DNA from 2 places in the Paenibacillus sp. J22P90 genome. Region 1 is predicted to be linked to the other one. Evidence: riboswitches for the same ligand, from Rfam matches in the RefSeq annotation. Region 1 holds a riboswitch; the other holds the start of a gene.
What was found. Region 1 has a riboswitch for FMN ahead of ribD (bifunctional diaminohydroxyphosphoribosylaminopyrimidine deaminase/5-amino-6-(5-phosphoribosylamino)uracil reductase RibD). Riboswitches for the same ligand answer to the same signal wherever they lie in the genome.

Region 1 (15,934 bases):
AAAGATCCCAATCTGTACCCATTTCTTATTACGACCCACTGTTAATCACCTTCGCTTTTTCGACAATGTTAGTTTGGAAATATCGAATTATACCCTTATTATAACGAAAAGAAGGCCAATTCTTATTGGCCTTTTTGAACGTTATGTGTCCTTAGAGCTTCGTTCCTAAGCTCTTCAACTTCTTTAGGCGTTAAGTGGCGATACTTCGCTCTTGCCAGGCCTGTTAAGAAGATCGGACCGAATTTAATCCGCTTTAATTTGATAACGGGAAATGAAATCGCCTCAAACATCCGTCTGACTTGGCGGTTTCTTCCTTCATAGATCGTGATTTGAATGACGGACTCATTCTTCTCCATGTTGACATCCGCATACTCGACTTCAGCAGGAGCTGTCATGCCGTCTTCTAACTGTATGCCCACTTTGAGCTTATCTAATAACGTGCCGTGCGGCACACCTTTGACCGTCGCTTGATACGTCTTCGGAACATGATGCTTCGGATGCGTGAGCAAATGTGCAAATTCACCGTCATTCGTCAAAATGAGCAGACCTTCCGTATCATAATCCAATCGACCGACTGGATACACACGTTCTCTAATCCCTGGCAAGAAGTCCGTAACGACCTTCCGCCCCTCTGGATCGGTTGCACTCGTAATAACACCTTTCGGCTTATTCAAAATGACATAAATCTTCTTCTGCTGACCGATGGCTCGTCCATCGACTCTAATCTCATCTTCAGCTGTATTTACTTTCACACCCAGCGTCGTGACGACTTCACCGTTCACTTGCACGCGTCCCGCTGTAATGATTTCTTCACATTTCCGGCGGGATGCGATCCCAGCTTCGGCTAATACCTTTTGCAGTCTTTCCATTATCCGCTTTCACCTCAAGCTAATGATAACGGACTTAACCGCAAATCTCAAGCGGCAACCCACAATAACTGACAGAAGGTGACAGAATGATGGCTAAGCTCTCTTTATCATGGCTAGGCAAACACTAAATAACAAATAACAAGCGAAGCTATGAAGCCCACTGCGTCCGAAATCAAGCCGACTTTAAGGGCATAGCCTGCTTTACGAATCCCAATAGCGCCGAAATATACAGTAATTACATATAACGTTGTGTCCGTGCTCCCTTGGACGGTTGAGGCAATCCGCCCGATCATAGAATCTGGACCAAACTGTTCGATGAGATCTGTTGTAAAAGCTAAGGAGCCCGCTCCCGTTATGGGGCGCAGGATCGCAAGCGGAAGCACCTCTGTTGGCACGCCGATGCTTTCGAAAAAAGGCCGCATCCAGCCGATCAGCATGTCCATCGCGCCTGAGGCACGAAACACCGAGATCGCCACCATCATGCCGACAAGGTGCGGAATTATTTTGATCGCGGTATCGAAGCCATCCTTCGCTCCCTCTACAAATGATTCATAGACGGGAACCTTCCGATAAGCCGCGTATAGTGGAATGAAAACAATCATGATTGGGATTGCCCATGCTGAAATGAGTGAAACGAGTGCGTACATGGCTGGTTCATCCTTTCAGCGGAGGGATAGGTGAGCGCGATCTGCGGTACCATCGATCCACGAATATAGCCGCTGTGGTTGAGATGATCGTCGCAATGAGTGTTGTGCCTACGATTTCTGCTGGGTTCATGGAGTTGAAATTCATACGAATCGCTATCAGTGTCGTCGGAATTAAGGTGATACTTGACGTATTGAGCGCGAGAAGCGTGCACATCGCCGTACTCGCCTCATCCTTATTTGGATTGAGCTTTTGCAGCTCTTGCATGGCTTTAATCCCCATCGGAGTAGCTGCATTACCCAAGCCTAGGATGTTAGCGCTCATATTTGACATGATATAGCCAAGTGCCGGGTGATTCTTAGGAATGCTGGGAAAAAGGAAGCGCACGACAGGCTGCAGCAGTTTGGCCAGCTTAAGTAAAATCCCCGCATCTTCCGCGATGCGCATCATCCCCATCCAGAACACCAACACACTAATTAATCCAAAACAAACCGTGACACCATTCTTCGCCCCGTCAAAGGCCGCTTGCGTAACGGATTCCACATCACCATTGATAGCCGCGACGAGGAAACCAACGACGATAAAAAACAGCCAGATCCAATTCACCATAGCTTAGCACTCCTTACCCTTAGGCTCGAAACCAATTCCCTCTATTAATCCGCCCACTTGGAGCCTGATAAATTGAACAGTTCCTGCACGAGCATCCTGCATATGTAGCTGTACTTTGTCAGCAAAGTATCCTTATACGGACTGCTCGCTTGGAAAGAAAACGTCGCTTTTTCCGGTACTTGTAGCAATGGATTTGTCTTATCATAGATCGGGATAGTCTGAATGCGTTGGTTCTTTAAGGAGATTTGAAGCGCTCCACGCTCTGCTAATCGATACTCGGTCGTCATCGGATCCAACAACGTAACTTTATGTGTTAAAGAAGCATATTCTCCTTCTGCCAATGGATAATTAAACGTTCTGCTTGCCACGTATGGCGTACCTTCGATGGTATCGCCTTTTTTCACAAGGGTTTGCAAGGGGAAATTCTTAAAGCCGTATTGAAGCAGTCTTGCATGATCCGCCCAGTCGTCACCGTCATTCAAAGTAACCACAACGAGTTGTTGTCCATCACGCGTTGCGGAGGACACTAAGCAGCGCTTAGCCAGCTTTGTGTAGCCCGTTTTTACACCGTCTGCTCCTTCAAACATGGAAAGCATCTTGTTTTTGTTCAGCCAGGAGTAATCCCAGGCTTCATTCGGATTTGGTACTTTTTTCAGTTTCGTGGACACGATGTCTGCGAAAACACTATTTTTCAACGCATAAGCGGTTAGCTTCGCCATATCATTCGGACTAGAGCGATGACCTTCGCCTTCATCGAGCCCTGATGGATTCGTGAAATGGGAGTGATCCATCCCCAGCATGCTTGCTTTTTCATTCATTAAGTAGACGAAGCCTTCGACACTTCCTCCAATATGCTCAGCGATCGCGGTTGCTGCATCATTACCCGAACGCATCATGAGTCCGTACAGCATGTCATGCAATCGCATTTCTTCTCCCAGCTTCAAGTAAATGGAGGAACCTTCTTTGCCGAAAGCGTTTTTGCTAACTCTGACCATGCTATTGAGGTCGCCTTGTTCAATTGCAATGATGGCCGTCATAATTTTCGTCAAGCTGGCGATACGCATAGGCGTGTCCCCTTTTTCGCTATACAGGACACGTCCTGATTCCACATCAACGAGAGAAGCTCCCACTGCATTCGTATGAATGCTTGGCAGCGCGGCTTCCACATAGGACCATGGCGCAATTAGCAATCCAAGTAAGGCACAGCAAATGAAGATGAACTGGACTTTAGTTTTCATCGTTTTTGTTATCCTCCTACACGAGCAAACTTGTACACTTTCCTTCAACAAACGAATCTACAGATAAAACTTTGTACAAGTATATGCGTGTGGACGAGGGATATGTCCTTGAATTAGGCAGGTCGCTGCCTAGGCATGGCAAAAGAAAAAGGAGCTCGCGAAAGGCGGCTCCCGTTTTTCTTTTATGAAATTTCATTGCACCAACTTTAGTAAGCCGTCCAACCCGCATCAGCAGTAACCACGGTTCCATTTACAAAGCTCGCATCATCAGATGCCAAGAATAGAGCTACCTTTGCAACTTCCTCCGGCTCACCAGCACGCGGATTCAACCCCATGCCTGCCATTGCTCGTTCCATACCAAATGGATTTGGCGCTGTAATCGTTGTACCAATATTCGTGCTGACTCCGCCCGGTGCGATTGCATTGCAGCGGATGCCAAGATTAGCATACTGGAAGCCGACATTTTTCGTGAAGCCAACTACCGCATGTTTGGAAGCTGTATACGCTGCCCCGGCTCTGGACCCATTTAATCCGCCGGCAGAAGCGATATTGACGATAACACCGCTTTTTCTCTCTGTAAAAATAGGAAGAACTTTACGCGTTGTTCTCATTACACCTGTTGTATTAATGGCAAAAATCCGCTCCCAAAGCTCGTCCGTCAAGTCTCCTGCAGGAACGAAGTTATCCATAATGCCAGCATTATTAATTAGAATATCGACAGTACCGTATTCCTGAACCGCTGTATCAATTAATGCCTGAACATCTTCCTCTTTAGCTACGTTAGCTGCAATTGCTAGTGCGATACCACCTTTGGCTTCAATCCCAGACACAACGGTTTGAGCCGCCTCCACGCGAAGATCCGAAACAACGACTTTAGCTCCTTCTACGGCAAACAATTCAGCAATTGCTTTTCCCATGCCTGATGCTGCACCTGTTACGATAGCCACTTTTCCAGAAAGCTTCATGTATAGTACCTCCAGTAGTTTATTCAATATGAATATAGATCTGCTAACACTTCGAGTATAATAGAGTAGGAAGAGTGGTTACAATCAGTAAAAAGCTTACGTTTGTTAGCTAACGAACAATTGGATTCGTTTTGTTCAATAAAGTCAAAAAGGAATGTGTCATTATGACAGAAAATACGAAAAAAACAGATCGTCGCATCGTTCGTAGTAAAAGTGCACTAAGAGAAGCCCTGCTTTCCCTTATGGCACACAAACCCTTTACGTCCATTTCTATTACCGAAATCGTAGAATTTGCTAATTATAATCGTGGAACATTTTATGCGAACTATGAAAGTAAAGAGGATCTGCTCGATGATATTATTCATCAATTAACTGGGCAATTGCTCCAATCCTTCCGAGCCCCCTATGAACATGTTGATGTGTTTCGTATAAATGAATTACCTGCCAAATCGGTCATGATTTTTGAACACTTTTACCAAAACTCATCCATTTACACCACGCTGATGAAAAGTGAAGTCCTTCCTAAACTGAAAGAAAAAATGTTTAATGCATTGAAAAAAATCACCCAGGAAGAATTAATCTACCCCGACAAAGATAACGATATTGATCAAGAGCTGCTAAGCATCTATTCTATTAATGCACTTCTAGGACTCATTTTCCATTGGATTGAAAGTGATTTTAAATATTCACCTTCTTATATGCAGGATCAGCTTATTAAACTGATAAACTGGCGTCCAACGTCCGCTAAAACTGTTGTAAGAATCTCACACGAGTAAACGTTGTTCCAAAGAAAAAAGCTGTCCTCCAAGGACAGCTCATAATGACCAGATGCTAGACGATAAAATTCTGATTCTCGACATTGGTTATACTGGTTGAAGCAGATGCAGGAGGCTTCGCCGACATCCCTTTAATCATGCTCTGGATTTTGTCCACAACCTGCGGTGCAGAATCGATGAGACGCTCCAGAATGTGCGTTTGATTATCCAGCGGTACGACCTTAACGCCATTCTTACCGACGACGAGGAAAGCAATTGGTGTAATCGATACCCCGCCGCCGCTACCGCCACCGAAAGGAAGAGCGACTTTGGCATTAAGCGCATCGCTTCTGTTCATTGAACCGCCTTCGATTTCAATCTCGGAGTCTGTCACAAACTCACTACCGCCTGCAGCGAAACCGAAGCCGACTTTAGAAATCGGCATGATGACACTGCCATCAGGCGTTTCGACGGGGTCACCGACAATTGTGTTTACGTCGACCATTTCTTTTATATTTTCCATGGCGACTTTCATGAGGCCTTGAATCGGGTGTTCGGACATCTTGATATTCCTCCTTAGCGTTATTCGCCAAACGAACTGGCATCGAAAGCTCAAGCATCAAAGATCTGTTCTTGGTTCAGTTCTAGAGTGCCCTTAGAGTCATGGGGTTATGTACACTCATGATGCAGGTTTAAATCTGGCTTTCGCTTTCAAAGCAAATTGGATCCAACTGCGGATACCGCCCTTCACTTTCGCCGCTCGGTACACTAAGCGAATTCCTGCTATAACGGCATACCAAACACGTATTCGACTAGCCATGCGAAACTCCGTTGCAAATTGCTTTTCATTATACTGCGGTACGACATCGATACGCGGCTTAGCTGTAAGCTTTACAAAAGGGATCGAAAACCCTAATAGCGATGACTTAATCGCCCAGATCGCTCCTGTTGTAATGGCTGTTTCCGGTGCATCCCCTACGCCCACTCGCGTAATCCATCGAAGCTCCGTACACTCTACTCTCGCTAAGGTTTGCTTCATCCAGCCATATAAATTCATCGTATGTAGAAGGACATCCTTCGCTTCTTTAAAGAAGGTGATGACTTTATCTTTTGTAATATGATCTCTCGTCTCATCTTTGAGCGTGGCGTTATGATTGGTTATTTTTTCTGACTTGATTAAAATCCCTTGGGTGAACCCTTTAAACTGAATGATTGGGATGACATACCGATATCTGACGAGCCCAAACAAACCTCGCATCTCCACGGAAAGTGTATCGTTATCTTTCACTCGGGAGAAATAAAACTCACTGCGCAAATAGCTGCATAGCACTACAATAATTGCGATGACAACAACGAACACGGCCAATCCTACCCACAGCAACACTTACGCCTCCTTAGCTAAAATAAACGGCTACGCCGTCCTTCAAGGGCGGGAGCGTTTATGGAAAAATATAGCCGACTTATTATGTGAAACATATAAATTCTAATATTTCAAAATAAACCGTCTGACTTGCCGACAATAAAAAACTCCGCCAGCAAGAATGAAACTTCTCGCAGGTGGAGTTAGTATGACCTCTAAAAGGAAATGAAATGCATGTTTGGATAAGCTTTAACCTGACGAATATCTATTCCGAATGTTCGTCACTCACATCTTCCAGCGTCAATTGTTTCTGGTCGCCTAGTCGATCGAACAGCATACGTGTTTCTTCTTCCAAATCAAAATTACCCTGGAAGTTTGTGGAGTCTGGCAATTCTTGAATGGAGCTAAGTCCGAAATATTCTAAGAATTGTTTGGACGTTCCATATAAAATCGGTCTTCCTACCGCATCCGCGCGTCCAACCTCTGTAATCAAGTCCTTGCCAGTTAACGTGGCAAGAGCACGATCACACTTCACGCCGCGGATCTCCTCAATCTCAACGCGTGTAATTGGCTGCTTATAAGCAACAATGGATAAGGTCTCTAAAGCTGCTTGTGAAAGCGAAGAACGTGATGGCGTATAGGCCAGTCGTTCAAAATAAGGAGCGTGCTCCGCAAGGGTTGTAAGCTGATACGCACCCGCAACCTCAACAATTTGGACTCCTCGTCCTTTTCGTTTGAAGTCTGTTCGCATATCCTTCAACAAATCTTTAATCACATACGCATCTAACTCCATCACTTCAGCCAGTTGCTTGAGATCCAGTCCTTCGTCGCCAGAGGCGAAGAGAAGTCCTTCAATAATCGATTTCATCTGTTGGAAGTTGAGTGTCAAGGTCCGATCCCTCCTCTTTGGCTTGAATGACGATGTCTTCAAATAGCTGATTTTGATAGCACATAATTTTTTTCATTTTCATCAATTCAAGAATAGCTAAAAAAGTAACAACAATCTCTTCCCGCGTCATCTCATAATCGAAAAGTTTAGAGAATAACAGCTTGCCGCCTTTTATTTTAAGCAAATCAACAACCTCGCGGATCCGATCCTTTACTGAGATCTCATCCCGTCTTATCCGGGCAACCACGTTACGGTTCGTTAGTTTGCGCAAAGTACGTTGAAACGCGATCAGTAGATCGGTTACATCTAAACCTTCCACCGGGTTCTCTTGAACCTCCGGCAAATAGGGTGTTAAATCTTCCGGTTCACGGGTATAAACAAGGCTGCGTTCTACCTCTTTATCACGAAGCATATCTGCAATCGATTTATATTTTCGATACTCAATCAGCTTGGCAACGAGTTCAGCGCGAGGGTCTAGCGAATCATCCATATCATCAAAATATTCGTCAAATTCAATGACAGGCGGCTTAGGTAAGAGCATTTTGCTTTTGATGGAGAGCAGTGTCGCTGCCATGACTAGAAACTCGCTCGTAATTTCTAACTCCAGCTCCTGCATCGCTTGTACATACCCAAGGTACTGATCTGTAATTTCTTTGATCGGAATATTGTAAATGTCGAGTTCATTTTTATCAATAAGATGAAGCAATAGATCAAGGGGGCCTTCAAATACTTCTAACTTGTACGTAACCTTCATGTCGTTCTTCCCCTTGTCATAGTGAATAAAGATGCATAATTGCTTGTACTGCATATGGATAAATACCTGTGAGCGCCCATTGACCTAGGGGAGTAACAAGTAAAACGATTACAAGAATAAGTGCTTTCATTTGATACCTTGCCATCCATCGCTGTTTCGAAGGAGAAACGAAGCCTTTACAAATAAACCATCCATCTAGCGGATAGAGCGGCAGCAGATGAATTAATCCTACCATTAAGTTGACGATAACGAAATATTGTAAGTATACGCGCCATTGTTCCACAACCATCGATTCGGTGGTCATATCGAGAAGCGTGGGTAAGTAAAAATATAGCCACCAGAAAAACAAGACAAGCGCGAGATTGGTGAGGGGTCCCGCGAGATAAACCAAAGTATTCGATAGTTTCTTATGCTTAGAAAAACGATTGGAATCAACTGGAATAGGCTTCGACCAGCCATAGGGTCCAAAAATAATCATCGCCAACCCCAAAGCATCTAAATGTGCCAAGGGGTTGAGCGATAATCTTCGACTGTCTCGAGCTGTTCGATCCCCCAGCCACCACGCAACGCCTGCATGCGCTGTATCATGCAGGGTCATGGCGATTAGAAAAGCGAACAGCCTGGGCAGCAAAGTTTCCAAATGGAAATAGGCAAGCATTAGGACGTGAATTGCTTCGTCAAATTCGCCATTTCAATCGCAGTTACGGCAGCTTCCCAGCCTTTATTGCCAGCTTTCGTTCCCGCGCGTTCAACCGCTTGCTCAATGGAGTCCGTAGTTAGAACACCAAAGATGGTTGGTACACCCGTTTTCAAGTTAATCGCGGATACACCTTTCGCCACTTCACTGCACACATAATCAAAATGAGGCGTTGATCCACGAATTACCGCGCCAAGCGTGATAACAGCGTCATATTTGCCGCTTTCCGCCATTTTTTGTGCGATGAGGGGAAGTTCAAATGCACCTGGAACCCAAGCGATGTCGATTTCATTCTCTTCGACTCCGTGACGTTTAAGCGCGTCTTGTGCGCCGCCAAGAAGTTTGGACGTAATGAACTCGTTGAAACGACCTACGACGATCCCGTATTTTAAGTTTTGTGAAATTAAATGTCCTTCATAAATCGTTGCCATGTGTAGAATCTCCCTTTCTGTTGAACCGTTTTGGATGATATTACTGTGATCTAGATTAAATGCCTTTGCCGACGTCTTTAAAATTCAGCATATGGCCAAGCTTCTGTTTTTTCGTTTGTAAATAATTTAGGTTGTCTTTCTTGCTCTCCATTTGAATCGGAACCCGCTCATCCACTTCAATTCCATAGCCTTCCAACCCTTTGATTTTACGCGGATTGTTGGTAAGCAGACGGAGTTTGGTGATGCCAAGATCCTTCAAAATTTGTGCACCAATCCCGTAATCACGAAGATCTGGAGCAAATCCAAGCTTAATATTCGCTTCTACCGTGTCTAATCCCTGCTCTTGGAGCACGTAGGCCTTCAATTTGTTAATTAAACCGATGCCGCGACCTTCCTGTCGCATATATAATAATACACCATTGCCCTCTTCATCAATCTGTTTTAGTGCGGCATCCAACTGCGGACCGCAATCACAGCGATGAGAATGGAACACATCCCCAGTCAAACATTCGGAATGGACACGCACCAAGGTAGGCCTGGAAGGGTCAATTGTTCCTTTAACGAGAGCTACATGCTCCTTATCATCGAGTTGATTCGTATAAGCAATCGCTTTGAATGTGCCAAAATCGGTTGGCAAATCCACCTCGACCTCACGCTTCACTAGATTCTCTTGTTGATTCCGATATTGAATCAAGTCTTGAATCGTAATGATACTAAGCTCATGCTTCGCAGCAATTTCCATCAGGTCAGGTACGCGTGCCATTGTACCATCTTCTTTGATAACTTCACAAATGACGCCTGCTGGATACGAGTCACAAAGAATCGCAAGATCAATCGCAGCTTCTGTATGGCCTGCTCTGCGAAGTACTCCGCCTTTTTTAGCGATCAAAGGGAATATATGACCTGGTCGACGGAAGTCCTGCGGTTTCGTTGACGGGTCGATCAAGCCTTGAATCGTTCTGGAACGCTCATGCGCTGAAATCCCAGTGCTTGTATCGGTATGATCAACAGAAACTGTAAATGCTGTTCCATGGTAATCGGTGTTGCGCGCCACCATCGGAGGCAGATCCAGTTCTCTTGCTCTATCTTCCGTAATCGGCGTGCAGACTAGGCCACGACCTTCTTTGATCATGAAGTTAATCACTTCGGGTGTTGTTTTATCCGCAAGGGCTATAAAATCCCCTTCGTTTTCACGATCTTCATCGTCAACGACAATAATTACTTTCCCTAATTTCAGATCCGTGAGGGCCTCTTCAATCGTATTAAATCGAATGGGTTGTGTCATATACACCTCTCCTAACTACATAAAGCCGTTATCTGCTAAAAAGCTGGCAGTCAGCGTACTTTTCTTCGTTTCCCCGCGATGGGAAGATTCAGCCGGACCAAATTTGAGCAGTCGCTCGATATATTTGCCAAGTACGTCGCATTCGATGTTGACGGTGTCTCCTGGTTTTTTATCGTGGAGAACTGTCTGTGCAAGGGTATGCGGGATAATCGATACGGAAACATCGTGTTCTGTGACATCTACAACCGTTAAGCTGATCCCATCAATCGTAATCGAGCCACCAGGGATAATATAGCGAAAAATGTATGGATTATCCGGTTCGAATCGGTAAACAACCGCATTCTCTTCAGGTGTCCGTGAAAGTATCGTGGCTGTTGTATCCACGTGACCTTGCACAATATGCCCGCCAAAGCGGCCATTCGCCGCCATAGCCCGCTCTAGATTCACGCGCGTACCGGATTGAAGCTTGCGCAGGTTCGTCTTCCGATACGTTTCAGGCATCACATCAACGGAAAAAGAATCACTATCATACGAAATGACGGTGAGACAAACGCCGTTAACGGCAATACTGTCCCCCAGATGGACATCTTCTAGTATTTTTTTGGCGCCAATGGTAAGCACCATGGCTTGCCCTCCACTATGAATGCGGCGCATGTGGCCGATTTCTTCAACAATGCCGGTAAACATGCCACTCCTCCATTCTCTAGCTCTTATACATCGGATAGCCGGTGATGCAGACATCCGGCCCGAATTGCTCGACTTGTAGTCGGTCGAGCGTAATGGCATCATCCATCTTCGCATAGCCGTCGAAGTGGATGTTTACAGGTGCTGCGTTGCCCCCGCCGATAATTTTCGGCGCAAACATCAGCACCAGCTTATCAATCAGGCGCCGCTCCAGCATGGCGCCATTCAACCGCCCTCCACCCTCGAGGAGGATGGAGCCGATCTCGCGCTCGCCGAGCTGCTGCATGGCGAGCGTCAGGTCCACCTGCGGGCCGTCCCCGCAGGTGAGGACCGTGATGCCGCGCGCTTCCAGCGCGGCACGGCGCTCTGCGGGCGCCTGGGCGCTCGCGAGCAGGATCGTCGGCTGACGATCCTGCTCCGTGAGCACGCGGGCGCCGAGCGGGACTCGCAGCTGCGAGTCCGCGATGATGCGTACCGGCTGCACAGCCGGTACGTCGCCGCGCGTGCTCAAAAGCGGATCGTCGGCGATGACGGTCTGCACGCCGACGAGGATACCCTGATGCCGGTGGCGCAGGGTGTGGACAAAGGCACGCGACGCGGGGGATGTAATCCACTTGCTGTCGCCGGTTTTGGAAGCGATGCGACCGTCGAGGGTGCTCGCGGTCTTCATCGTCACAAAAGGCATGCGTGTGACGATGAATTTGTTGAAGGCTTCGTTCAGCTTCGCCGAAGCTTCACCTAGCAAGCCAACGCTGACATCCAATCCGTGTGCGCGCAGCTTGGCAATCCCAGTGCCCGCCACCAAAGGATTCGGATCTGTCGTTGCCACAACAACTCGAGTCACACCCGCTTCGATGAGGCGATCGCTGCAGGGCGGCGTTTTGCCATAGTGGCTGCAGGGCTCCAACGTAACATAAGCTGTGCTGCCCTTCGCTTCCTCGCCCGCCATCTGCAAAGCCAAAACCTCCGCATGCCCATGTCCGCGTTTCAGATGTGCGCCCATGCCGACAATGCGGCCCTCTTTGACGAGCACACACCCTACAACCGGATTAATGCCGGTTTGTCCGAGCGCACTCTCCGCCATCTGAAGTGCAAGTCTCATATACGCTTCGTCGTTCAGCACTTGCATGGATGATCCCCGCCTTCCAAATCCAGTCCTCAAAATCTAATGCAAAAAAGCCCCTTCCGCTTTCGGATGGGGGCCAGAGATTGTTTAGATAACACGAATAAACATCAGCTATTACGCTTGTCGCATTTTTGATCAAATCAAACAACACCGACGAAGTTGCCTTTGAAGACAGACCTGCCGAATTTTTGTTAATGTGAAAAAATGAACAAGCATGCTAGCGAATTGAGATTCGCATTTTCCTTCTCCCATCCAGACTATACTGTCGGTCCCGGAATTACACCAGGTCAACCGTAGCGAAGCTGTTGTCAGGTACCGCTAGCTTCACAACGGGTCACGGACTGATCGCAACCATATACATGTACATGCTTTGCGAATCACCGCCGGTGTGGAATTTCACCACGCCCCGAAGGTTTTGCATACTATAAACAAGAAGTAATAACTAGCATTAGCTACTAATTTCTTTGTTACACAAAAATTTATCACTCACGCATGAAAATTGCAAGGTCTTTTTTCATTTTTTCTGATAAAATTAGTCGGAATTGTTGGAATTGATTATATCCGAACAAATCGCCTCTTCCTCCCAACGGGGATTCGCATACCCAGCCGGAGCATTCAGATAAGGCAACCAAGCCGCATCGTAGCCTGTTTTCTTTTTGGCTGCGACACATGCATTTAGCGGATCCATTCCTTGCGACACTCTAGTTAAACGCTCCTTCCGAAGCTGTGAAAATCGCTTAACGATTCGTTCGAACTCAGCTCCCCTCTCGGCATTTTTCCCGCCTTCTACCCATTCGCCGTCAAAAATAAAAGCATACTCCTTGTAGGAAGTCCCCTGCATGTCAGCAGCTTCCGTATAATCTCGTAACGCCTGTTCCCTGTAACCGAGCGATTCAGCCCACAATCCACTGATAAGCTTGTGATACGGGGTAGGTGATTGTGTATAGACTCTCTGGGTTCTAACAAGTGTATTCTCTCTAATCAAATACGTCTCGGTGAATTCCTGCTGCCAAGGTCCTGCTCCAACAGAATCGATTAACCCTCCTGACAGCAGCAGCTTCCCATCGCGAATTTCTGCTTTCGATACACTCGCTACTACGGCTGAACCTTCATATGTTACAAGCTTTCTATCCAACCATGCGGATACGTTATAGGTGAAAAAAGTCGTATGAGCACCACTGTTTGTAGATACCCATATAATCTCTAGTTTACTATCACCTGTCAGATCCTGAATTCCCATGATCTTAGTTCGGCCAAAATTTTGATTACTAAAATTCAAACTTTGCTCTGTAAACTTACCGTCCTTCCAAACAATTACAACCCCATAGGATTTGCGCTGCAGCACCGCACCTGTTTGCTTATCCAGCATGTCCTCGTATAGCACAACAACCCATTCATTCGAAACCCCATCCTGATCCAGATCTGTGTGGATCACATTTAACCGCTCTTTCTCGGTATCGTAAGGCAACACCAACTTCTGCAACCATTTCGTCATATCGTTCACGGGTTCATTTAACTTACTGAGCTCTAGATCAAGCTGCTCCGTTAATCGCCTTGATACTATCGTTTCTTCAGCAGCTACTTTCATTGCTACATCTGCGGATTTCCTCACTCCTTCGGACACAGTCAAAGCACAAAAAACAGAGATTAATAAACCTGCTCCTAAAACGATTTTCAAACCCTTAGTCAACGAACATCACCCTTCACTCATCCTAATAACAAATTGACGCTAAACCTGAACGATAGGTTCTGAAAACAAAAAAACTGCTCAGACCTAAGTCTGAGCAGTTTCATCCATTTTTAATTAAACTTCTACAACTTCCACTTTTTCCATCAAGTCTCTGCCTTTGAAAGCATCAACAAGTTCCATACCTTTGGAAACTTTACCGAAAACCGTATGTCCACCGTCCAAATGCGGTTGCGGTTGGTATGCGATGTAGAATTGGCTTCCACCAGTGTTACGACCAGCATGAGCCATCGCTAGGGAGCCGCGCTCATGTTTGTTAGGGTTGATTTCACAGTTGATTTGGTAGCCAGGGCCGCCAGTTCCTGTTCCTGTTGGGCAACCACCTTGTGCTACGAATCCTGGAATTACGCGGTGAAAAACAAGTCCGTTGTAGAAACCGGAGTTTGCTAGTTTTTCAAAGTTAGCGACAGTGTTAGGTGCATCTTTCTCGAAAAGATCGATGACAACTTCGCCGCCACCTGCTAGTTTAATTTTTGCTTGTTTGGCCATTGTGGTCCACTCCTTTAGGAAAATATATCTTATTTTACTATGAATGAGGGCATTACACAAACAGCAGGAGAAACCCTAGGTATCTAGGTGCCTCCTGCCGTTTCACATAAAGCGATTATACCGTCTTCGTTACTTGTTTCATTCTCGCAGGAATGACATCATTGCCTACGATTTGATCAAAGGATTCGCGTTTCACGACGAGGTCGCTTTGCCCGTCTTTGACGAAAACAACGCCTGGTCTGCGAATACGGTTGTAGTTGCTAGCCATCGAGTAATTGTAGGCACCTGTACTCGAAACAGCTAGAATATCTCCTGCAGCTACTTTCGGCAGGTTCACGTCCCAGATCAGCATATCGCCGCTTTCACAGCATTTGCCGGCAATGGAAACAATCTCAGCTGGTTGTTCCGTTGCGCGGTTAGCTAGACCCGCTTCGTACACAGCTTCGTAAAGAGCTGGACGCGGATTGTCCGTCATGCCGCCGTCCACCGCAACATATTTGCGCACGCCCGGAATATCCTTCGTTGTGCCGACTGTGTAAAGCGTAGTCCCTGCATCCCCAACGATGCTGCGGCCTGGCTCAACCCAAATTTCCGGCAACGGATAACCGTTGCTGCCGAAGTTCGTTTTGATCGCATCCGTAATCGCCTTTACATAGACAGCGACAGGAAGCGGGGTATCTTCACTCACATAACGAATTCCGAAGCCCCCGCCAAGATTAATGACCTTGAACGTAACAGCCAATTCTGTCCGAACATGGATAGCAAATTCAGCCATTTTCTCTGCTGCCATACGGAATCCTTCAACTTCAAAAATCTGCGAACCAATATGCGAATGAATGCCTAACAGTTCAAGATTAGAAAGCTGCGAAGCCTCCTGAATCGCACGGAATGCTGATCCATTCCCAAGATCGAAGCCGAATTTAGAATCGGTTTGCCCTGTTGAAATATATTCATGCGTATGCGCCTCAACACCTGGCGTAATCCGCAGCAAAATTTTCACTTTTTGGCGTTTCTCAGCCGCAATGGCATTTAACATTTGAAGCTCGATAAAGTTATCTACAACGAAACAGCCAATTTTGGCGTCGATGGCCATTTCCATTTCGGAAATGGTTTTGTTGTTGCCATGGAAATGGATACGTTCTGCCGGGAATCCTGCTTGCAGCGCAGTATACAGCTCCCCATCGGAAACTACGTCCAGAGACATGCCTTCTTCTTCGACAATTCGGCACATTGCCATGACGCAGAATGCTTTGCTTGCATAAGCCACTTGAAACTTTAATCCAGATTGCCCGAAAGCATCTACGAATTCACGGCAACGCTGACGCACAAGCGCCTCATCAAATACATAGAGAGGTGTGCCATATTCGGCAACCAACTGAGTTGTATCCACA
Region 2 (15,934 bases), on a different contig from region 1:
GCATATGAAGAGGCCGCTTCAGCTGAAGATGACAAGCAGGCAGCCGTCGGGCAAGCTGTCGATCCAGGATGCTACGCTGCACAACCTGCGGAATGTAAGTGTAGATATTCCAACTGGCGTGCTGACAGTTATTACAGGCGTCGCCGGCTCAGGCAAGAGTACGCTGATCAACGAAGTATTTCTCAGTCAGCATTCGGATGCGATCGTTATCGACCAGTCGGCGGTAGGCGTGTCGACCCGCTCCAATCCCGCGACCTATACGGGCATAATGGATGATGTCCGCAAGGCGTTTGCTTCCGCGAACAAAGTCAATCAAGGCTTGTTCAGCTTTAACTCCAAGGGAGCTTGCGAGAACTGCCAAGGACTGGGTGTTGTGTATACAGACCTTGCTTACTTAGATAGCGTGAAATTGCCATGTGAAGTGTGCGAAGGTAGACGGTTCAAGGAAGAGGTGCTCGCGTACAAGCTGGATGGCAAGTCCATTGCCGATGTGCTGGAGATGACGGTAGAGCAGGCATTGGATTTTTTCCAGCTCAAAGAAGTTGTGCGCAAGCTTCAGGCGCTGATGGATGTGGGGCTGAACTATATTACACTCGGCCAGCCGCTCAGCACGCTATCTGGCGGAGAATGCCAGCGCATCAAGCTGGCAAGCGAGCTGCATAAGAAGGGCAGCATCTATGTAATGGATGAGCCGACGACCGGCTTGCATATGTCAGATATCGGTCACCTTCTGGAAATTATGAATCGACTCGTGGATGCTGGCAACACGGTGATCGTGATCGAGCATAATATTGATGTGATCTCCCAAGCGGATTGGATTATCGATATGGGACCGGACGGAGGCAGCAATGGCGGCCAGGTTGTGTTCGAGGGCACACCTACGCAGATTATCCATGCGGAGAAGTCGATCACAGGAAGATACTTGGTGTAATCATTAGAATTACTTGGGAATTGTTAAGGGGAAATAATATTATTTTAATATGGTTTTCATTTGGGGTTAACAATTCACCCCTATACTAATAGACAACCCCCCTTTAAAATATAAAACTTAGACCCTCAGCCCGTTGCTGAGGGTCTCTTTTTTGCCTCTTACACCCGTATACCTATTTCCCTCAGCCGATTTTTGATCATATTCCCAATGACCTCAGGAGAATACCCATTCCGTATGGTTTGCTGCCCTTGAAGGGCTATTGAATTCCTCCAACGCTTATCGTTGACCAGTTTACGCATGTAGTAGGCTGCGTGCTGGATATCAGGTTCCGCCCATACTTGAAAGGCTTGGTAAGGGCCAATATCTCTGCCTAACTGAACTAACGAATAGTTCACTGGGCAGGAATTGTCGGCGTTCATAAAGTCCGTATTCCCAGACCAGTTGGTCCCAATTACCGGTTTTCCGAGATACATAGCTTCCGCGAGAACTAGACCAAAGCCTTCAGATCTATGGAGAGAAACGAAACAATCGCAAGAGTTGAGTAACATGTCGACTTTTCCACGATCCATAATTTCCTGAATCAAGTAAATATTCGAATAACCTTCGATGAGTCCATTCAGATGGGCCATCTCCCCAGGATTCGTACGGGCATTGTTCACTTTAATGACCAAACCAACGGAGGTGTCATTAGGTGCGAAAGCACTTTTAAACGCTTCGATGGAGCCCTGCGGGTTTTTTCGTTCATTTAGGCTGTGCGTATCATACATCGATAAAAATAGAAATTGTTTTTCTGGCAAGCCGAAAATAGATCTGTTACTGACTTGTCCTCGCACTTCAATCGCATGTGGAATTTTAACGACAGGCACCGTGGATTTCTTTTGTAATGACTCTACGATAAAGCTGGAAGGCGCCCATACCTCATGTACGAGGTCAAAGCTGTTACACCATTCATTAGGGAATTCCGGCATTTCCCAGGCCCAATAACCAATATTATATCGGTAATACAAGACACTTCTGCCTAAGGGTAACGCATCAAGGTCATAAGCCCATCTTAAGTTGGGGGCGTTCATATGAAGAAGATTAACTTGATAAGGGGCGTGATTGATTTCCTTATGAACCCAAGACATATCATTATTTCTAGCCGTAATGGCACCAGGATCTGTATGACTGAGGATGCCAAAAGGCAGCTGCACAGCTTCGAAGGACTTGGCCAGCAGTCGGGAAGCTTCACCTAAGCCAATTTCCGTTCGGGTATAGCCAATTAGACTAACACCCGGGTTCAGCAGGGGTGGTGGGATCTCTAAATGTGGAGGTGGACTTGGCGGAGGCTCAGCATGTAGAGTTTTGTGCAGGGGCCGTACCCGATGGAAACGTTTCGCAAAGGGACGATTTCGGAACGGACGTTTCTTTTTTACTACAAACATAGAACGACGCTTTGCCGCTCGAGCAGGCCGTTTTTTATATCGAATCATGCTACGCTTTCGTAAACGACGCCGAACTCTTTTTCCAATCTGAACATGACTTGCTATGGCTATTTTCCCCAGCGTACTCACTTCTTTCCGGAACACAGTTTATTCCTATACTATGAGCCACGACCGCGGTATTTTTATGCATGTACCTAAGCCAAGGGAAATTGGCTAGTGTCCGGTTGAATCGTTTGAATTCTCGCGTATGATGTCACACTTTGACATCGTCAATTGTCTTATCAGAGAGGCACTGCAAGTTTGATAAAGAGCAAGCATAATTCATGAGAATGTTTCATTTCAAAATGTTAAATAATAAACAGATATCATCGAGAGTTCTCTCTTGAATGGAAAGGCGGGTATTATGCCAAGTTATACCATTGATCAACCAGCTAATCACATTGAAGATTTGTATACGACCTATAAGCCTCTTTTATTTTCCATTGCTTACCGTATGCTTGGTTCTCGATCTGACGCAGAGGATATGGTGCAGGATTTGTTCATAAGTATGCATGGTTATCTAAGTGAAAACATCACGAATATCAAATCCTATCTGAGCAAAATGATGATTAATCGATGTCTGAACGAATTAAAGTCCGCGCGAAAAAAAAGAATAAGCTACGTTGGCAACTGGCTGCCTGAACCTACTGTACAATTTAACGATAACAGTCCCATGGAAAGCGTAGAGCGTCATGATACGATTTCATATGCCTTCCTGATTCTTATGGATAAACTTACACCCATAGAGCGAGCCGTCTTTATTTTAAAAGAAGTGTTTGCCTATGAACATAGTGAAATTGGTGAGATGGTTAACAAGTCCGAAGTGAATTGCCGAAAGATTTTCAGTCGTGTTAAGAAAAAGGTAGAGGAGTCTTCTGCAAACGATACGATGCAACCCACACATTTGCTTGAAGAAAAGGAGCTGGTCAATCGATTTATATCGGCCATTTCGAATGGAAATGTTCAATCACTAGTGAGCATGCTTACAGACGATGTAATATTTATCGCTGACGGTGGAGGCAAAGTGTCCGCGGCCATCCATCCCATTTATAGCAAAGAACGTGTGCTTAAGATTTTAAGTGCTCTATCGTCAAGTCGATTTCCCGAAACACAAGCACAGCTTATCGAGGTTAATCAACAACCAGGCATTTTACTAACCAAAGACGGCCTATCGACAGGGGTTATTTGTTTTGATTGGGATGAGCAATCAATGATGCTTCAACGTATTTACTTTATTGCTAATCCAGATAAATTACAAAATGTATAAGAAAAAAGGAGACCCAGTACAATTACGGGTCTCTTTATCATTTCGGGAAACAGTTACCATTAGGCAGGAGGTTCATAGTGCAGTATCATTTAGAACAGGGTGATATCAAATGTTCATTTCTCCTATGATGCTGTACAATGCCAAAAATAATAAGCCATTTTACAGTAAGAATCATATAGCTGAATTAAAAATGGATGGTATACGTTGTATTCTTTCCAACATGGATAAATTGCATGTATATACGAGACATAATGATTTAATTACACATAAGTTTCCTGAGTTATTTAATTGTCCTGTTGCCGAAGGCACGATACTAGATGGTGAATTGGTTGTACTGGATGATCAAGGAAAGCCTGACTTTGAAGCGATGTCCGCGAGGTTTTTATCTAAGAAAAATAAGAAACCTGTGGTTTTTTGTGCTTTTGACATTTTGCGATACAAAGGAATTGACGTTACGGGTCTAAGCTTGTTGAAGCGTAAAGAGCTGTTGGAACAGGCTTTTACTGAAAATGAGAGCTATAAAAAGATTGACATGTTTGAGGGGAACGCCATTGACTATTATGAACAGATCCGTGGGAGAGGACTAGAGGGCATTATTATTAAATCTATTAAAGAGAATTCCACATATCATAGTAATCAACGCTCCATCCAATGGCAAAAGGTTATTAATTGGACGTATGCAGATGTGTATATTTCTGGCTTTAGGAAAAATAATTTTGCTTTGCTGGCTTCGATTGATGCAGCCGATGGATCCAAGCTTCCTGTTGGCATTGTTGAATCAGGTGTATCTCCTATCCACCAAAAAGCGATAGAAAGCGTGCAGAAACGCCTTGTCTTCAAGGAAGACAAGAATTTTGCTTATATGGAGCCGCGCATCATGGCAAGGGTTAAGACGAGAAGCTGGACCCAAAGCGGGAGACTGCGTTCACCGGAATTTTTGGAATTCGTTATCTAACAAGAAAAAGGCTGAATCACCAGGGGAAGACTGGGTGACTTCGGTCTTTTTTTACATAATCTACACGGATCCCGCGCAGAATAGTCATACAATCGAAACGACAGGATTATGGTGAGTACGTCCATGTTTTCCATAAAAACTTTGTTTTTCAAATCGAAACCCACATTCAAGCAGCCAAACCCGAAGGAAACTTCCTCCTTTAATTTTGTAGCGGATTTGACCCAAATGAACACACAGTTCAAAGAGACATTTCGCATGTTTCCAGATTTCGTAAGTAAAGAATTGACCAATCAAGTGACGTATGGCGTATTTTATCTCAATAATTTGGTTGACTCAGAACTTGTCCTCCAAGAAATTCTCAATCGATTAATCGCAATAGAAGCGCAGCCTTCCCCTGAGAAGCTGGTTCATTTACTCCCCATAGGTCAGCTGCTACATGACGATCAGTGGTACCATATGCAGCAGTATATCCTGCAAGGCTGGACGTATATCCACATCCATGGGTATCCGTGTGGCATTCTGGCTAACACCACGAAACGCAGAGAACGAGCCTTAACGAAGCCGGAAAATGAGAGTCAGATTCTAGGTCCACAAATTGCTTTTACGGAAAATATGGCAACCAATGTTGCGCTTATTCAACAATATTTGCCGAACCCTGATTTATGCGAAATTGCCATGAATATGGGGGAGAATACCCAATCAAGCATTCGTATCATTTATTTGAAAAATCGTGCCGATTTAGAAATGGTTACTCATATTTATAACTCGATTGATGCGTTACATCTTGAAGCGATATTGGATGCCACGATTTTAGCGCAATGGCTGGAAGATAATCCAGGTTCTTTTTTTCCGCAAATGATTACCACAGAAAGAGTGGATCGGGCAATATTTCCCCTTTTAGAGGGGAAGGTTGTGATTACAGTTAGCGGCAGTCCACAGGTCATCGTATGCCCAACTACTTTTTTTGATTTTTTCAAATCGATTGAAGATTATTACTTTAGATGGGCTACGGGGTTGTTTTTCCGGAGTTTGCGAATTGTAGGAATTGCCATCTCCTTATTTGCTACGGCCATATATGTGGCTGCACTTACTTACCATTACGAAATTATTCCACAGGCATTTCTTGTCCCCCTTGCCCAATCGCGTGCTAGAGTACCTTTTCCTCCACTCGTAGAAGCGCTAATGTTGGAAATGATCATTCAGCTCTTAAGTGAAGCGGGTGCAAGACTGCCGTCCAAGGTAGGTCAAACGATGGGTATCGTTGGTGGTATTGTCATCGGGCAGGCCGCGGTACAAGCCGGTTTCACCAGCAATATTTTAATCATCATCGTGGCATTAAGCGCCTTATCCTCATTCACAACACCGGTATTTGCTATGGCGAATGCAATTCGAATTGTTCGGTTTCCAATCATCCTATCCGCGGGTATCATGGGCGGCTTTGGTATCGCGTTAAGCATCGCTTTATTAATTTTACATTTGCTGCGACAATCCAGTCTGGGACAACCTTATTTTTACCCTCCGTATGCCATTGAAAATAAAAACAAACGAGACGGCCTCATAAGAGTCCCTTACAAACTGGCCCCGAAACGATCCGTGTTCGCTAATACGGGGGAGATTAACCCGAAGGGAAACAAGGATATCGATGAGTAAAACACAACAAACGTATATGTATAGTTCTTTTTTACTCATGTTTATTATTCATGATGCTCAAGTGGGGGTAGGGCTTCCTGGCTACCAAAGGGTTGTGTTTGGTTTGGCTGGTCAAGATGCTTGGATTGCGGCGCTGATTGCGGGTTTACTAACACAGGTCGTGGTCTGGCTGATGATTAGAACGTTGGCGAAATTCGAAAATAAGGATCTTTATGATATACATTTGCTGGTCTATGGAAAATGGATAGGCAATGTCGCGAATATGATCTATATCTTGTATTTCTTAGCTGCCACCATTATTGTGTTGCGCAATTACGTTGAAATGATTCAGGTCTGGTTATTTCCCAACGCCCCACAATGGCAGCTTTCATTATTGATTGCCAGTGTCGTGTATTATGGTGTAAGTGGGGGCTTACGCACGATTGTAGGCGCTTGTGTTATGTTTGTGCTTCTAACGGTTTGGCTTGTTGTTCTTCTTTACTTCCCTTTAATTTATGCGGAATGGACGGGTGTACTACCCATACTAGAAACAGATCTAAAGCATCTGAGTAAAGGGGTGCTTTCCATGTCTTTAACGATGGCGGGGTTTGAAATTATCTATTTTATTTATGCCTATGCCAAAGATAAGTCGAAAGTCCAACGTTATACCCAGATAGGTATTATGAGTGTCACCTTTGTATACACAGCCGTCATGTTTGTTTCTATCGTGTTCTTTAGTGGAGGTGAGCTCCTGAAGACGGATTGGGCTACTTTTACCATGCTGAAGATTATTAAATTTCCGTTCTTAGAACGGTTTGAGTATATCGGTGTTAGTTTGTGGCTGTTAGTGATTATTCCAAATCTGCTCATGTATAGCTGGGCCGCGACGAAAGGACTCAAACGTACATTTTCCTGGAAGCAAAAATACTGGTTGTACATATTCATGTGCGTAGTCTGGATCATTTGCTCTTTCATAGATTCCCGGATTCAGATGGATCATATCAATGACTTTTTTGCAAAATGGGCGGTCTATATTGTTTATGTGTATCCTGTAATTTTGTTCGGCATGGTCCATTTTCATTTGTGGAGACAGAAGAACAGGAGACAACCAGAGGTGATGACATGAAAAAAATCAATCTCATTTTCTTTGTGTTAATCGTATTCGTAATGGCTACCAGCTTACGTTTAGAGAAGAATGTGTTGGAGAAATTGGGCATGGCGATTGCCGTCGGGTATGACCATGGGGAAGGGAATAAAATTAATTCTACCTATGTGATCCATCAGATCGATCCAAATTCCAAATCCACGATCATGACCATCACCGCTGAGGGGCTTACAAGTAAAGGAGCTCGAGTGGCTGCCAACCGCAAATCGAATAAGAAGGTCGTGTCCGGTCAACTGCGGGTGGCGATATATGATACAAAACTTGCTCAAGCAGGACTTCTGCCAATAGTAGATACCTTATTTCGAGATGCTTCCATAGCCAGTACGGTTTACATGGCTGTCAGTAAAGACAGTACAGAAGAATTATTAAAGCATAAATATCCGCAGTTCCCAGATGTAGGAACCTTTATTGTAGACAATATCCACCAGAATATTATGGATGAACAGATGGCGTCAGGCACCCTTCATGAATTCCTTTCATCCTTGTATTCTACGGCAGATCCTATGGTACCGCTTCTGCAAAGAAAAGGCGATGTCGTAGAGCTGAAAGATGTGGCTGTATTCAGTGGTGATAAAATGGTCGGTACCATCGACCCGAATGAGGCTTTTTTCCTCAAGACGATACGGGATCGCTACAAAGCGGGGAATATTGAATTGTCCTTGGACACGAATCAAATGGGAGACATCGCGAAGAATGTCAAAGATAAAACCGTGCGAGTAGTCGTTGAGAAAATAGCCAGTGACAGTAAGAAAAAGTTGATCAGCCAAGACCCGCTTAAATTTCAGGTGGATATTAAATTAAAGGGCATGCTGACAGAAACGTCTGCACAGTTTGATCTCGGACAAGCTGAAGTTATTCAAGCTCTGCAAAAGCAAATGAATAAACAATCTGAAGCGCAAATTCAAACTTTATTACAGAAATTAACGGCTCTAAACTCGGACCCGGTCGGATTTGGAGAAGTTTACCGGAGTCAGGTGTACCACTCGAATCTCTCAAGTGATGTATGGCATGAGATGTATAAAACGGCAACGTATGATGTCAATGTGGATATGCGAATTGTGAGATTGGGGCAGATTCAATGAATATAAATGGTTGCCAATCAAACTGTAACCTGATAGTATACATTTATTCGAATATGAACCTTCGGGGCAGGGTGCAATTCCCTACCGGCGGTGAGGATACCCGTGTGTATCTAAGCCCGCGACTCCCGACCAGCGATGGTTGGGACTGACTTGGTGAAACTCCAAGGCCGACGGTATAGTCCGGATGAGAGAAGGTGAAGAGCAGCTTGTTAAATTTCGACAATTTAGCAGGTCTGTTTGCTAATGCCCCCGCCCACTTGGAGCGGGGGCATTATTTCTTCATGAAGGTTCAATTCAAAACATTCTTAGGAGGTTTTTGAATTGGAAAATGTCGTTAAGTTTGGCCGTAAGGAGGCGACTTCCCAATCATCACGAACGGGAGGCATAAGCGGGATTTGGTATGTAGCGCTAGGGGCCACCTTGTGGGGATTAGACCCGCTATTTCGTATCTTGTTATTGAAAAGCTTTACCTCGGCGCAAATTGTATTCATCGAGCATGTGCTGCTGGCCATTTACGCATTACCTGTACTGTGGAAGTTTCGCCGCACGTTAGCAGGTAAACTAAGCGTTGCCGTTATTGGCGCGCTGCTCTTCATCTCGTGGGGAGGCTCGGCGATTGCGACCATCTTATTCACTGCGGCTTTCTCTCATGGCAGCGCCAATGCGATCCTGCTTCTGCAGAAATTACAACCATTATTCGCCATCATATTGGCTCGTATTTTGCTTAAAGAGACTTTGCCATCCCAATTTTCCACCTATATCGTCGTGGCACTGCTAGGCACTTATTTATTAACCTTTGGCTTTGGTTTGCCGGGCATGGGCTTGAAGGATCTCGGTACGATAAGCTGCTTGTTTTCTATATTGGCTGCTGTTTTATGGGGCGGTTCAACGGTCATGGGGAAGTTCCTGCTTTCCCAAAACTTGAATTTCCCCATCGTCACATCGCTGCGTTTCTTGCTGGCACTTCCCTTACTGACGGTGATTCTACTGGTAAGTGGCGACCATTGGCAGCTGAACGGTTCAAGCAGTGAGCTGGCGATCATCGCGGTAAACCTGCTGTTCCAAGCCTTTTTCCCAGGATTGCTCAGCATGCTGTTGTACTATAAAGGTTTATCTTCTACCAAAGCGTTCTTCGCAACGCTAGCGGAACTTGCTTTTCCAGCAGTAGGTGTTTGTGTGAATTGGCTTGTATTTGGTCAAAAGTTAACGCTAGGCCAGCTAGTTGGCTTTATACTTATTTGGTTGACGCTGTGGTTGATGAGTAAGCAAAATAAGGTTAAAAATTTGCACTAGTCAAATAATGTAAGATGCATTAAGCTTGACTCATTGATAGTGATGAGGAGGCCACTTTAGGATGGAAATCAAATTATTTAAAGCGTTGTGGGGCATGGAAGGTTCATTAGAATCTCAGTTTGAACGAATTGCTGGAGCGGGGTATGTGGGGATCGAGGCACCGATGCCGACACTCGCCGATGAAGATAAGTTCCGGAAGTTGTTAGAAGAATATCAACTGGAGTATATAGCCATGGTATTTACCGCTGGGCCTGATCATATTGCTTCCTTTCGTGAGCAAGTGGCACGTGCGGTTACCTTTCAACCGACCAGCATTACCTCACATAGCGGTAAGGATTCCATGCCATTTGAAGAGCAAGTGGCCTTCTATCGGGAATCTGCTGAAATTGAGAAGCATTATGGGATCGCGATTGGACATGAGACTCACCGCGGGCGCACGTTGTTTAACCCTTGGGAAACCGGCAGACTGCTTGATGCGGTACCTGAGATCAAATTAACAGCAGATTATAGCCATTGGTGTTGTGTGACGGAGACTACGCTGGAGTCTCAAGAGGAGAACCTTCGCAAATCGTTCTCGCGTGTGCAACATATTCACGGCCGCGTAGGTTACGCACAAGGCCCGCAAGTACCAGATCCAAGAGCGCCAGAATACGCGCATGAATTGCAGCGGCATTTGAGCTGGTGGGATAGTATCGTGCAAGCGCATCAGGAGCAAGGTCGCACGACGCTTACTTTTACCCCAGAGTTTGGTCCACCGGGCTATTTGCATACGTTGCCTTTCACCAACCAGCCTGTTGCAGATTTATGGCAAGTTTGCCTTTGGATGGGAAAACATTTCGAGGGACAATATAAGAGTAACTAATCATCTTACTACTCTCAGTTGAAGGTATACATTATGTTAAAAAGAATTCAGAAAATGCCGGCATCTAGACTTATCGTTAGCGCCTATATCATTGGAATACTTCTCATTGCGGTCTTACTTAAACTACCCGTCAGTTTAGAAAAGGGCGCCACAATCTCCTTTGTGGACGCCCTCTTTACGTCCGTTAGCGCTGTTAGCGTGACGGGTCTGACGACGGTAGGCATCAATGATACGCTAAGTGGCTTTGGCACGGGTGTACTCATCGTTGCTTTTCAATTCGGTGGCATTGGCGTTATGACGCTGGGAAGCTTCTATTGGCTGTTGTTCAGACAGGAGATCGGACTGCTGCAGCGCAAAATGATTATGATTGACCAGAATCGCAACAATCTATCGGGATTGGTCCAGTTAATGCAGCTAGTACTGGGCTTTACGCTGATCCTTGAGGCAAGCAGCACACTTGCTTTTGGTTTGTACTTCTATTTTTCCGGGGAATACGGGTCCATTTGGAGCGCTTTGTACTTTGGCATGTTCCATACGATTTCGGCTTTTACAAATGCTGGTTTCGATCTGTTTGGCAACTCGCTTCTCGACTATTCCGAGGACTATTTCGTGCAGATCCTTACCATGTTTTTAATTGTGCTGGGTGGAATTGGATTTCCAGTTTTGGCTGAACTACGAGAGTATTTAGCGGGTGGACGAAAAAAGAACTTCCGATTCTCCCTATTTACCAAGTTGACGCTCGTCACGACTTCGGTGCTGCTGCTGTTCGGCACGATCAGCTTCTATTTGACAGAGCGGACACATGCGCTCGCAGGTATGAGCTGGCACGGGAAAATTCTCAGTTCACTCATGATATCCGTCACCTCTCGCAGCGCGGGCCTGACAACCATTGATATGACCACCATTACAGAGGCGAGCTTGTTGATGGTATCGATTCTGATGTTTATTGGGGCAAGCCCATCCAGTATGGGTGGCGGTGTTCGAACAACAACTGTAGCCGTAATTGTAATGGCACTTATTGCTTATTCGCGCGGCGAGAAGGAGCCGAAGGTATTTGGCCGGATGATTAGCCAAGAGGATTCGCTCAAAAGCTTTGTGTTTTTCCTTACTGGCATTGCACTGCTCCTGGGGGGGATTTTCATGCTGCTGGTCGCAGAGCCGAACCGTTATGGCGTATCCGCCATTCTGTTTGAGGTTGCCTCGGCATTCGGTACGTGCGGGTTATCTACCGGCATCACGGCAGATCTAGGCAGCGTTAGTAAAATCACACTTATCGTGCTCATGTTCATCGGACGTATCGGGCTGTTCCTTTTCTACTCGTTATTTACCAATGGGAAAAAGAAACCACTGATCCGGTACCCGGAAGAAAAGCTCATTATCGGGTGAGCAGCAAGTACTGTAAAGACATAATGGAAATTTTATGCATACCAAATGTTGTAGAATGTTATAATAAAACGAAGACGCAGCCTAGGAGCTTTCTGTGGCTGTTTTTCTTTTGAAATCTGGGGGATTTTGACTGCTGCAGTCGAATTCACAAATAATTTACCCAGGAAAGTGAAACGTGATTGAATTTCATGCGTATCAGATAAGGGAGTTCACTAAAACAGGTAAGCGAAGGGAGGTGACCTCGTTGACAATCAGTTTAGTCAAAGGTCAAAAGATCGATTTAACAAAAGGTAACGCAGGTCTTTCTAAAGTTGTGGTTGGGTTGGGTTGGGATCCTGCAGTTGTTGAGAAAAAGGGGTTCTTCGGCTCAAAGAAATCGGCAGTCGAAATTGATTGTGACGCTTCCGTGATTTTATTGGATGAAAAGGGAAAAATAACGAATCCGAAGCATGTGGTTTATTTTGCTAATCTACAAAGTCCTGACGGATCGGTTGTTCACTCCGGTGATAATCGTACGGGGGATGGCGATGGCGATGATGAGACAGTTTCCGTTAATTTAGGACAAGTTCCCGCTGATGTAAGCAAAATTGTGTTTGTTGTAAATATTTATGACTGTGTGAATAGAAAGCAAGATTTTGGACTTATTCAATCGGCTTACATCCGTGTGTTGAATGGTTCTAATCAACAAGAGTTGGTGAAGTTTAATCTAACTGACAACTATTCCGGTTTGTCCTCCCTTATTGTTGGTGAAATTTATCGACATAGCGGTGAATGGAAATTTAGCGCAATTGGTGAAGGCAGTACGGATACTACCATTGGGCAATTGGTTAAAAGATATCAATAAGCTCATAATTGTAAAGCCAAATCTAATATAAAGAGAGGTATTTTCCATGTCAATTTCATTATCTAAAGGTCAGAAAGTTGATTTGACAAAAACAAACCCAGGCTTGACGAAAGTAATCGTTGGTCTAGGTTGGGATACGAACAAATATGATGGCGGGAAAGATTTCGATTTGGATGCTTCCATTTTTGCAGCGAATGCTGCTGGTAAAGTAGCAAATGAATCTGATTTTATTTTCTACAACAATCGTCAAAACTCAAACGGTTCCATCGTACATAAAGGTGACAACCGCACGGGTGCAGGCGATGGCGATGATGAAGTGATCAGCGTTGATCTAAGTGCTGTACCTGCTGAAACAGAGAAAATTGCTTTCTGTATTACAATTCATGATGCAGAAGCAAGAGCGCAAAACTTTGGACAAGTCTCCAACGCATACGTACGTGTGCTTAACGAGGGTTCAGGCGCAGAATTGATTCGTTTCGATCTTGGCGAGGACTTCTCCATTGAAACAGGCGTTGTTATCGGTGAGCTTTACCGTCATAGCGGTGAGTGGAAATTTAGCGCAATCGGCAGCGGATATAAAGACGGTCTAGCAGGTTTGGCACGCGATTACGGTTTGCAAACTTCCTAAGATTTTAAGTGGTATTCAAATAGGGTGGTGCTTCCTTAAGCATCACCTTCCCTACTCTTCTGTATCAATTCGGGCTCGAGAAATGGTGTTACTTGACCAGCTTTGTTGCGTTATGAATTGGAAATCAATGATCCGAGGAAACAATTCGTATTTTCGGAGAATGATATAGATGGGGAAAAATCATGATGAGTAACAAATAAACACAGGGGGTCCGCTTTTATGTCTGGTTTTTTCCAAAGCTTCGTAGACAATTTTCTAAATTTCTTTAGCTGGGAGGTACTTTCAGGTACGCTCACAGATCCCGTAAACTGGGGGATTATTGGAACGCTCGTTATTCTAGAGGGATTACTCTCAGCAGATAATGCACTCGTTCTAGCCGTGATGGTCAAGCACTTACCGAAGGAACAGCAGAAGAAAGCGTTGTTCTACGGTCTACTTGGTGCTTACATATTTAGATTTATCGCGATTGGTGTAGGTACGTTCTTAGTTCAGATCACCTGGATTAAAGTGCTTGGTGGTGCGTATCTTCTCTGGATCGCATACAGCAACTTGTTCATGAAGAAGCATGGAGACGGCGATGGCGAAGTTCAGAACAAAGGTCTTTCCTTTTGGCGCACCGTGCTTGCAGTAGAAATCATGGATATCGCATTTAGTGTGGATAGCGTACTTGCAGCATTCGGTGTGAGTGACAAGGTGTGGGTATTATTCCTTGGCGGTATTTTAGGCGTCCTCATGATGAGAGGCGTGGCGCAAGTGTTCTTGAAACTCATTGACAAGATACCGGAATTGGAGAAAACTGCGTTTATTTTAATTATTGTGATCGGTCTTAAAATGATTGCAGGTGCATTCGGTTTCCACGTTTCTCACGTTATTTTCTTCTCCGTCATCATTGCTTTGTTCGGAGGAACAATTATTCTTAGTATGCTTCGCAAAAAGGACAAGTCTGGTTCTGTAAAAGGCTCATAAGATAAGTTATTTGGACAATCCCTCCGTCATGGAGGGATTTGTTTTAAAAAGAGGGAGGAATCGGCATGCGATATTTCAATTATTTAACCGCGGATGAAGAGCAAGCTTTATTTTACCTATCGCCGAATTCCTTCCATAATCATTCGCACAAAGACATTTTAGCTCATTCCGTTGGCGCGGCTCTGTACATGCCAGCGACCCGTCGTACGTTCGCTGAAGATATTGCTTTTGGTAAAATTGAAGGCCTTGTATCCGTTGTTCTTGATTTAGAGGATGCCGTTGGGGATAACGAAGTGCATGCTGCGGAGGAATCACTGATCGGACAAATGAATCAGATTGCCCATTGGATGGATGTTGGGATTGTGAGCAAAGATAATTTGCCGCTGATATTCATTCGGGTGAGAAGTGTTAATCAGCTGAACTATGTGCTGGAGAGGCTGGAGGATAATGTCGCTCTGTTAACGGGCATCGTGTTCCCGAAATTTACAGTGGAAAATGGCGAGGCCTATTTTCAAATTTTAGAAAATTACAATGATGAGAAATCGGAAACCGCACCGACTTTGTACGGATTACCGATTCTGGAATCTGCCTCGATTATTTATAAAGAAAGCCGCACTTCTACGTTATTAGCGATTAATGAAATTATTACGAAGTTTAAAGATTTGGTTTTGAACATCCGGATTGGTGCTACAGACTTTTCAAGCTTATTTGGGCTGAGAAGAAGTCAAGATAGAACCATCTACGACATTGCGCCTATTCGGGATTGTGTGGCCGATATTATTAATATATTTGGGCGCATGGAGGCTGGCAACGTAATCTCGGGACCCGTGTGGGAGTATTTCGGGGTGAAAGGGCTCATTCATGAAGTGATGCTGGATAAGGAAAATGGCATGATCGGCAAAACCATCATTCATCCCACTCATATTAAGCCGGTTCAATCGCTCTATGCAGTCACGCATGAAGAATATACGGATGCCACAAGTATTCTGATGAATCATCATGGGGATCTCGGGGTGCTGAAGAGTGCCTACGGCAACAAAATGAATGAATTTAAACCCCATTTCAATTGGGCGAAACGTATTCTTTTGCGATCACAAATATACGGGGTGCTGCATGAACAACAATCCTTTGATACATTATTCATCCGACCTGACCGAGCGTACGTATAAAATCGCTGGAGATTTGGAGCTTCTCGTCACCGTGACCTCCAATCCCCATGAAATCCCGCTGGATGCGTTATTCGCGATGGCAGCGAGAATTAATAAGAAACGATCCTTTTTGTTCGTGAGCAAGGTGCTCGGCAAGCATATCCCGGTGAATCCGTACACGTCATTGTTGAGCGGGACGACTTTAGCTTTATTATTGCAGCAAGCTTTGCAAGGGACGAAGTCCGAAGAGAAAGTGCTGCGCGCGATTGAGGGGCTCATTTACCCTGAGAAAGCAGAATCCGCCTATAAGGCGAT

Region 2: another riboswitch for FMN. It lies ahead of AC58UX_RS26210 (DMT family transporter); the one in region 1 lies ahead of ribD (bifunctional diaminohydroxyphosphoribosylaminopyrimidine deaminase/5-amino-6-(5-phosphoribosylamino)uracil reductase RibD).

The regions. Positions count from the first base shown of each region.
Region 1 is NZ_JCAUAY010000007.1:179,232-195,165, forward strand. It holds gene AC58UX_RS22730 (redoxin domain-containing protein) at 1-39, opposite strand, end outside; gene AC58UX_RS22735 (pseudouridine synthase) at 123-869, opposite strand; gene AC58UX_RS22740 (spore maturation protein) at 983-1,516, opposite strand; gene AC58UX_RS22745 (nucleoside recognition domain-containing protein) at 1,524-2,123, opposite strand; gene AC58UX_RS22750 (D-alanyl-D-alanine carboxypeptidase family protein) at 2,168-3,361, opposite strand; gene AC58UX_RS22755 (SDR family oxidoreductase) at 3,568-4,326, opposite strand; gene AC58UX_RS22760 (TetR/AcrR family transcriptional regulator) at 4,491-5,102, shown strand; gene ytfJ (GerW family sporulation protein) at 5,158-5,643, opposite strand; gene AC58UX_RS22770 (DUF2953 domain-containing protein) at 5,761-6,465, opposite strand; gene scpB (SMC-Scp complex subunit ScpB) at 6,707-7,309, opposite strand; gene AC58UX_RS22780 (segregation and condensation protein A) at 7,293-8,084, opposite strand; gene AC58UX_RS22785 (site-2 protease family protein) at 8,101-8,742, opposite strand; gene ribH (6,7-dimethyl-8-ribityllumazine synthase) at 8,742-9,212, opposite strand; gene AC58UX_RS22795 (bifunctional 3,4-dihydroxy-2-butanone-4-phosphate synthase/GTP cyclohydrolase II) at 9,268-10,497, opposite strand; gene ribE (riboflavin synthase) at 10,513-11,184, opposite strand; gene ribD (bifunctional diaminohydroxyphosphoribosylaminopyrimidine deaminase/5-amino-6-(5-phosphoribosylamino)uracil reductase RibD) at 11,201-12,310, opposite strand; FMN riboswitch at 12,544-12,725, opposite strand; gene AC58UX_RS22810 (hypothetical protein) at 12,840-13,985, opposite strand; gene AC58UX_RS22815 (peptidylprolyl isomerase) at 14,112-14,543, opposite strand; gene lysA (diaminopimelate decarboxylase) at 14,659-15,934, opposite strand, start outside.
Region 2 is NZ_JCAUAY010000009.1:157,196-173,129, reverse strand. It holds gene AC58UX_RS26245 (ATP-binding cassette domain-containing protein) at 1-931, shown strand, start outside; gene AC58UX_RS26240 (glycosyltransferase family 4 protein) at 1,090-2,403, opposite strand; gene AC58UX_RS26235 (RNA polymerase sigma-70 factor) at 2,759-3,661, shown strand; gene AC58UX_RS26230 (ATP-dependent DNA ligase) at 3,771-4,616, shown strand; gene AC58UX_RS26225 (spore germination protein) at 4,842-6,266, shown strand; gene AC58UX_RS26220 (GerAB/ArcD/ProY family transporter) at 6,259-7,371, shown strand; gene AC58UX_RS26215 (Ger(x)C family spore germination protein) at 7,368-8,492, shown strand; FMN riboswitch at 8,546-8,692, shown strand; gene AC58UX_RS26210 (DMT family transporter) at 8,877-9,785, shown strand; gene AC58UX_RS26205 (sugar phosphate isomerase/epimerase family protein) at 9,847-10,647, shown strand; gene AC58UX_RS26200 (TrkH family potassium uptake protein) at 10,681-12,033, shown strand; gene AC58UX_RS26195 (TerD family protein) at 12,278-12,877, shown strand; gene AC58UX_RS26190 (TerD family protein) at 12,924-13,505, shown strand; gene AC58UX_RS26185 (TerC family protein) at 13,725-14,471, shown strand; gene AC58UX_RS26180 (HpcH/HpaI aldolase/citrate lyase family protein) at 14,537-15,640, shown strand; gene AC58UX_RS26175 (phosphoribosyltransferase family protein) at 15,585-15,934, shown strand, end outside.